Regions from separate parts of the Shinella sp. JR1-6 genome, predicted to be linked through region 2. Evidence: predicted binding sites of a transcription regulator. Region 2 holds the regulator's gene; the other holds the start of a gene.
What was found. The regulator PhoB, encoded in region 2, activates phosphate uptake and scavenging genes when phosphate is short. The targets are predictions, from matches to a motif close to TGTCATNNANCTGTCAT.

Region 1 (3,847 bases), on a different contig from region 2:
TGCGGGCGAAGACTTTCCGGAAGGCGCCGGGATCGTTGTAGCCGACGTCGAGCGCCACGCGGTCGACGGAGCGCGTGGTGAATTGCAGGTGCTCCTGCGCCTTCGCCACTCTCAGGCGCTGGCAATAGTCCGTCGTCGTCAGCCCTGTCGCTCTTCGGAAGCGCCGCAGGAAGGTGCGCTCCTCCAGCCCGGCCTGCGCGGCGAGCAGGTCGAGACCGATCTCGCGCGCCTCGCTTGCCTGCAGGAAATGCTGCACCTTCAGGATCGCCGCATCACCATGCAGCAGGCGCGGCGAGAAGGTGCTGTAGTAGCGCTGCTCGCGGCCCGGCGGATCGATGACGAACTGCCGGGCGATCTCGAGCATGACCGTCGGCCCGAGGAACCGGTCGATGAGTTTCAGCCCGAGATCGACCCAGGCCATCACGCCGCCGGCCGTGACGATGTCGCCGTCGTCGGCAAGCAGCCGGTCGGTATCGACGGTGACGTCGGGAAACCGCCGTTCGAACGTCTCGGCGATCACCCAGTTGGTGGTGATCGTCCGGCCGGCGAGAAGCCCCGTCTCGCCCAGAAGGAAGGCGCCCGCGCAGATCGAGGCGAGCTGGATGCCGCCCGCATGGCATTCGCGCAGCCAGGCGGCAAAGGGCGCCGCCTCCTCGCGCCGGATCGGATCGCCGAGCGCCGGGGGAAGCACGAGGACACAGGGGCGCGACCCGTCGCCGCTCCCTGCCTGCGCGTCCACCCGCACCGGTTTGCCGTCTTCCAGCCGCCAATGGCTGACGGTGAGCACAGGCCCTGCCCGCCCCTTCTTGCGGCCGAGCTCCATCGCCGACTGGAAGAGGTCGGTCATGCCGAGCACGGCGGCCATCTGCACGCCGGGATAGAGAACCAGTCCGATCTCGGCGTCACGCACCATGTCACTTTCACCCCGGATTATGTCGGTCCCGCCAATGGCGAGAGATGGCAGGCCGGGGGCAGAATGTCCACCTCATCCATCGCCTGCAAAAAGGAACCGCCATGAGCAAACGCGCCATCATCATCGTCGACCTCCAGAAGGACTATCTTTCCTCCGGCAGCTTCGCGCTGACGGGCATCGATGCCGCCGCCGCCAATGCCGCGCGCGTCGTCGAGGCGGGGCGCGGCAAGGGTGACCGGATCATCCATGTCCACCACATCGCGAAGGACGCCGCCTCGCCGCTCTTCGCCCCGGGCACGGACGGCATCCAGCCGATCCCGGCCGTCGCGCCGCGGCAGGACGACACGGTCATCGTCAAGAACTATCCGAACTCCTTCCGGGAGACGGCGCTGCACCAGACCCTGCGGGACGGCGGCATCGAGGATGTGGTGGTCGTCGGCGCGATGAGCGACGTCTGCATCGACGCGACGGCGCGCGCCGCCGCCGATCTCGGCTACAACCTCACCGTCGTGCACGACGCCTGCGCCACGCGCGACAAGGCCTTCGGTGATTCGGTCGTCCCGGCTCCCCAGGTGCATGCCACCATCATGTCGGCGCTGGAGTTCGGCTACGGCAAGGTCACCACGACCGCCGATTTCCTGTCGTAACCCCCGGCAACCGCCGTCCTCGTCCCGGGCAAGAAGGTTATCGCACAGGGAAGGAAGCCGTTGCCACATCTCCCTTCTCCCCACGGGGGAGAAGGGAAGAATGACAATGCCGCATACGGTCCGGCCCAGGCCGGGGCGGTCTGTGGAGCGGCGGGCACGGCGCCGCTGGAGCCATCGCACCGCCCGTCATTCCCCTGTCATGTGACGATGGTGTCTCTTCGCGCGTGAATGCACCCCGGCGGCCGCATCCTGATCCGGCGCCCAGCGGAGTACGCGTGAATGGATACGGCTCAGGCCCTGGCCCTTGCCTCGGGCGCCCTCGTCGCCACCAACCTCTTCAGCATCCTCATCGCCGGCAAACGGCTGAAACCGACAGGCGCACTGCCGCCCGGGATCGACGAAAAACCGCCCGTCTCCATCGTCGTTCCCGTGCGTGGGATCGAGAACTTCTCCACGGAGACGCTGGACCGCGCCTTCCGCCTCACCTGGCCGGACTACGAGCTGCTGTTCTGCGTCGCCCATGGCAGCGATCCCGTCGTGCCGCTGATAGAGGCCGCCGCCGCGGCCCATCCGCATGTCGCCGCGCGCGTCCTCGTCGGCGACGATCGCGTCAGCGCCAATCCAAAACTCAACAACTGCGTCAAGGGCTGGCAGGCGGCGCGGCACGACTGGGTGGTGCTCGCCGATTCGAACGTCCTGATGCCGCCCGACTACATCCAGCACCTGATGGGCGGCTGGCGCAGCGATTCGGGCCTCGTCTGCTCGACGCCGCTCGGCTCGCGGCCGGAAGGGTTCTGGGCCGAGGTGGAATGCATGTTCCTCAACACCCAGCAGGCGCGCTGGCAATATGCCGGCGAGGCGCTCGGCCTCGGCTTTGCGCAGGGCAAGAGCATGCTGTGGTACAAGCCGATGCTCGATGCCAATGGCGGCATCCAGGCGCTGAACGCCGAGATCGCCGAGGACGCCGCCTCGACCAAGCTCGTCAGCCGGCTTGGCCTCAAGGTGCACCTCGTCTCCTCGCCCTTCGAGCAGCCGCTGGGGCGGCGCAGCGGACACGAGGTCTGGTCGCGCCAGTGCCGCTGGTCGCGCCTGCGCCGGGTCACCTTCCCCGCCTTCTTCAGCCCGGAAATCCTGCTCGGCGCCGTCCCGCCGCTGCTTCTCGCGCTTGCCGCGGTGCTCGTCGGCGGCGCGCCGCTGCTGCCCGCCATGTCGCTCGTGCTCGTCGGTCTCTATTTGCCGGAGGCTGCCCTTGCGCTTTCCAAGGGCTGGCGGCTGTCGCGCTGGTCCGTGCCGGCGATGATGGTGCGCGACGTCATGATGCCGGCCATCTGGGTGCGCGCCTGGATCAGCGGCGCCATCGACTGGCGCGGCAACACGATGACAATCGGCACGACGGCCTGCGAGCTGAAGGAAGCGCCAGCGGGGCCGTGAGCGACCCTCAGCCCTTGATCCGCAGCCCCTCGAGCAGCGTCCGGAACCCCTTGACCGCACGCTTCGAGGTTTCTTCCGGATCGTCCGACTTGGCGATCCACAGCGCGGCATGGCTGCTCGCCCCGTTGATCAGCCGGGCGGCGGCCTCCGTGTCTATGTCCGCCATCACCCCGTCGGCCTTCAGTCGCTCGATGCTGCGGCTGAGGGCGGCGATGCAGCCGTTGTTGGTCGGCCATTGCGAGATGTCGCCGAGCACCGCCGGTCCGTCGCGGAACATGATGCGCTGGATTTCCGGCTCCAGCGCCATCTCGATATAGGCGACGCATTCCTCGACGAAGCCCTGCCAGCGGTTCGGCGCCTCGGCCGAGATCCGGTTGAGCCGGACCGACATTTCCGCATCGACCTGCTGGACCACCGCCTGCAGAAGTCCCTTCTTGTCACCGAAATGGTGGTAGAGTGCGCCGCGTGTCAGACCCGCCCCCGCGGTGAAGTCGTCCATCGACGCAGCGGCGTAGCCCACCGTGCCGAACGCCTGGCGGCCGGCGGCGATCAGCTTTGCCCTTGTTTCGGCGATCATTTCCTCACGCGGCTTGCGCATGGCGTCTCCTCATTCACATACGCCGCGTATTTTATTTGACATACGCGTCGTATGCAACTATCTCTTCAACATACGCCGCGTATGTAAATATCGGAACCGCCCATTCCCAGGAGCAGGCCATGTCCAACCCCTACAAAGAAATTTTCAGCGTGCCGGGAACCAAGACGTTCTCCGCCGCCGGCTTCCTCGCCCGCCTTCCCATCGCCATGGCGCCGATCGGCATCGTCGCCATGCTCTCGCAGACCCATGGCGAATACT
Region 2 (3,847 bases):
CTGGACAAGAAAATGAACGACATTTCCTACAAGATGATCGGCAAGGACGTCTCGGTCTACTACGGCGAGAAGCGCGCCCTCTACGATGTGAACCTCAATGTTCGCGAAAACACGGTGACCGCCCTTATCGGCCCGTCGGGCTGCGGCAAGTCGACCTTCCTGCGCACGCTGAACCGCATGAACGACACGATCGACGGTTGCCGCGTCACCGGCCGCATCACGCTCGATACGGACGATATCTACGATCCGAACATCGACGTCGTGGAGCTGCGTGCCCGCGTCGGCATGGTCTTCCAGAAGCCGAACCCGTTCCCGAAGTCGATCTACGAGAATGTCGCTTATGGCCCGCGTATCCACGGTCTCGCCAAGGGGAAGGCCGACATGGACGCCATCGTCGAGCAGAGCCTTCAGAAGGCCGGCCTGTGGAACGAGGTGAAGGATCGTCTGCATGAAGGCGGCACGGGCCTTTCCGGCGGCCAGCAGCAGCGCCTGTGCATCGCCCGCGCCGTCGCCGTCAGCCCGGAAGTCATCCTCATGGACGAGCCCTGCTCGGCGCTCGACCCGATCGCGACCGCCAAGGTCGAGGAACTGATCCATGAACTGCGCGCGAACTTCACCATCGTCATCGTGACGCACTCGATGCAGCAGGCGGCCCGCGTCTCGCAGCGCACCGCCATGTTCCACCTCGGCAACCTCGTCGAGGAGAACGACACCGACAAGATGTTCACCAACCCGGATGACCAGCGCACGCAGGACTACATCATGGGCCGCTTCGGCTGACGCCTTCGTCGCCGAGCATCCCTGGAACCCGAGCGCATTAAGGACTGAGCCATGTCATCGAGCCACATCGTCTCCATCTACGACGAAGAACTGAAATACCTCTCCCGCCGCATCTCCGAAATGGGCGGCACCGCCGAGCAGATGGTCGCCGATTCCGTCCGCGCCCTCGTCACGACCGACGCGGCGCTGGCCCAGAAGGTGATCTCCGAGGACGTCATCCTCGATACGGCAGAGCGCCAGATCAACGACAAGGCGATCGTCACCATCGCCAAGCGCCAGCCGATGGCGGCGGACCTGCGCGAAATCATGGGCGCGATCCGTATCGCGGCCGAACTGGAGCGCGTCGGCGATCTCGGAAAGAACACCGCCAAGCGCGTCATCGCCGTCCAGAGCTCGGGCATGCCCCGCAAGCTCGCCCGCGGCCTGGAGCATCTCGCCGAGCTCGCGCTGATGCAGCTCAAGGAAGTGCTCGACGTCTATGCCACCCGCTCGATCGAGAAGGCCAAGGCGATCCGCGAGCGCGACGACGAGATCGATGCGATCTATACCTCGCTGTTCCGCGAACTCCTGACCTACATGATGGAAGACCCGCGCAACATCACACCCTGCACGCATCTCCTGTTCTGCGCCAAGAACATCGAGCGCATCGGCGACCACGCGACCAACATCGCCGAAACCATCTACTACATGGCAACAGGCTCGCAGCCGGAAGGTGAGCGTCCGAAGGACGATACCTCGACCTCCGTCGTCGCGGCCGATGTCGCCGACGCGTCCGAGTAAAGAGCAAGGTTCAACTCCATGGTGCCCAGAATTGCCGTCGTGGAAGACGAGGAGGCCCTGAGTGTTCTCCTCCGTTACAATCTGGAAGCGGAAGGTTTCGAGGTCGATACGATCCTGAACGGTGACGAGGCCGAGATGCGCTTGCAGGAGCGCATGCCGGATCTCCTCATCCTCGACTGGATGCTCCCGGGCGTTTCCGGCATCGAGCTGTGCCGACGCCTGCGCCAGCGCCCGGAAACCGAACGCCTGCCGATCATCATGCTGACGGCGCGCGGCGAGGAGAGCGAGCGCGTGCGCGGGCTTGCCACCGGTGCGGACGACTATGTCGTCAAGCCCTTCTCGACGCCGGAACTGGTTGCCCGCGTGCGGGCGATGCTGCGCCGTGCCAAGCCCGAGGTTGTCTCGACGGTGCTGCGCTGCGGCGACATCGAGCTCGACCGCGAGACGCACCGCGTCCATCGTCGCACCCGCGAGGTCCGCCTTGGCCCGACGGAGTTCCGCCTTCTGGAGTTCCTGATGACCTCGCCCGGCCGCGTCTTCTCACGCTCGCAGCTTCTCGACGGGGTCTGGGGCCATGACATTTATGTCGACGAGCGCACCGTCGACGTGCATGTCGGGCGTCTGCGGAAGGCGCTCAACTTCGCCAACATGCAGGACGTCATCCGCACGGTCCGCGGCGCCGGCTATTCGCTGGAAACCTGAGCGAGCGGAATTCCTCCCAAGGACGGAAATGGGCCCTCAGGGGCCTGTTTGCGTTTTGGGGGAATAGTAGAGGCACCACCATCTCAAACGAAAACGGACCCTTTCGGGTCCGCATCGCATTTTCTGCCGTGGTAGATGTTATCGCATCCGGCGGCGCTCGGCCGAGGGCTGGTAGGCGAGGCGCTGGTGGTAGGTGCAGTAGGGCGAATTGTCGGGGGACTCGTTGCCGCAGAAGTGGAAGTCGTCGTTGAGCGGGTCTCCGATCGGCCACTTGCAGGTGCGCTCGGTGAGCTGGGTCAGCTCGAGACGACGCGACATCGGCACGACCACGTTGTTGCGGTTGGCCGGAACCGGAAGGGTCTCGGCCTGCATTTCGAAATCGGCGTCGATCTCTTCCTTGACAATGGCGTTGCCGGCCGGACGGGCGACCGGACGGGCGGCGACGGGACGGGCAGCGAAGTTCGACGGACGCGGCGTCGCCGGAGCCGGACGCTTGGCGCGTGTCGCGGTCTGGGTGCCGCCGGCCTTGGCGCGGCCGGGCAGATTCAGCCGGTGCACCTTGCCGATGACGGCATTGCGGCTGACGCCGCCGAGCTGCGCCGCGATCTGGCTCGCGCTCAGGCCCTCGCTCCAGAGCTTCTTGAGTTTCTCGACGCGCTCGTCTGTCCAGTTCATGTTTTTGTCTCCGCTCGGCGTTCAGGATGCGGGAATCCCTCGTCGTGCTCCGGACGGGTCCGGAACCTGAACGCCCTAACTCTCTTGCTGACTAGTTCCGCCGCATGCAGTCTAGTAATTGGTCTTTAACCTAGAGACCGGTGGACTCTGTGACAAGAGTCGCCGGAATCCGGGCGAATCGATTTCGGAGTTTTCCCCAACTTGCTGGTCGGGTGTGACTCGATAGAGACACCTTCCATGCGCGTCGCGAATCCTCACCTTGCGGGATGTTCAGCGCCATTTCGGGTGCGATTTTGTTGACATCCCAATATGAAATGCTGATAGTGCGGCATGCCGCCGAAAGGCGGCTTTTGGTTTTTCTGAGGCTTGGAAAAGTCAAGCTGCATTTCTGTTTTTCCGCATCTCTTTTCGGAGGATCCACGCATGGCCGATGTCGCGCCGCTCTATGAAACCTACATGCGTGCGCCGCTCCGGTTCACGCGCGGGGAGGGCGTGTGGCTGACCACCGAAGATGGCGAGCGATATCTCGATTTTGCCGCCGGTGTTGCCGTCAACTCGCTCGGCCATGCGCATCCTCATCTCGTCGCCGCGCTGAAGGAGCAGGCCGACAAGGTCTGGCACCTGTCGAACCTCTATGAGGTTCCGGGCCAGGAAAGCCTCGGCAGCCGGCTGACGCAGGCCACGTTCGCCGACAAGGTGTTCTTCACCAATTCAGGTGCAGAGGCGCTGGAATGTGCGATCAAGACCGCCCGGCGCTACCATTTTGCCAAGGGCCATCCCGGCAAGTACCACATCATCACCTTCGAGGGTGCCTTCCACGGGCGCACGATCGCGACGATCGCCGCCGGCGGTCAGGAAAAATACATCGAGGGCTTCGGCCCCAAGGCGCCGGGCTTTCTCAAGGTCCCCT

Region 1: a site for PhoB is predicted at 1,745-1,761, ahead of EXZ48_RS11630 (ceramide glucosyltransferase). Genes of this name have one in related genera too.

The regions. Positions count from the first base shown of each region.
Region 1 covers NZ_SHMI01000005.1:348,684-352,530, forward strand. Annotated here, with positions in the region: gene EXZ48_RS11620 (GlxA family transcriptional regulator) at 1-913, opposite strand, end outside; gene EXZ48_RS11625 (cysteine hydrolase family protein) at 1,015-1,560, shown strand; gene EXZ48_RS11630 (ceramide glucosyltransferase) at 1,840-2,991, shown strand; gene EXZ48_RS11635 (TetR/AcrR family transcriptional regulator) at 2,999-3,589, opposite strand; gene EXZ48_RS11640 (MFS transporter) at 3,709-3,847, shown strand, end outside.
Region 2 covers NZ_SHMI01000006.1:296,215-300,061, reverse strand. Annotated here, with positions in the region: gene pstB (phosphate ABC transporter ATP-binding protein PstB) at 1-780, shown strand, start outside; gene phoU (phosphate signaling complex protein PhoU) at 832-1,560, shown strand; gene phoB (phosphate regulon transcriptional regulator PhoB) at 1,579-2,262, shown strand; gene EXZ48_RS13715 (GcrA family cell cycle regulator) at 2,401-2,937, opposite strand; gene EXZ48_RS13710 (aspartate aminotransferase family protein) at 3,361-3,847, shown strand, end outside.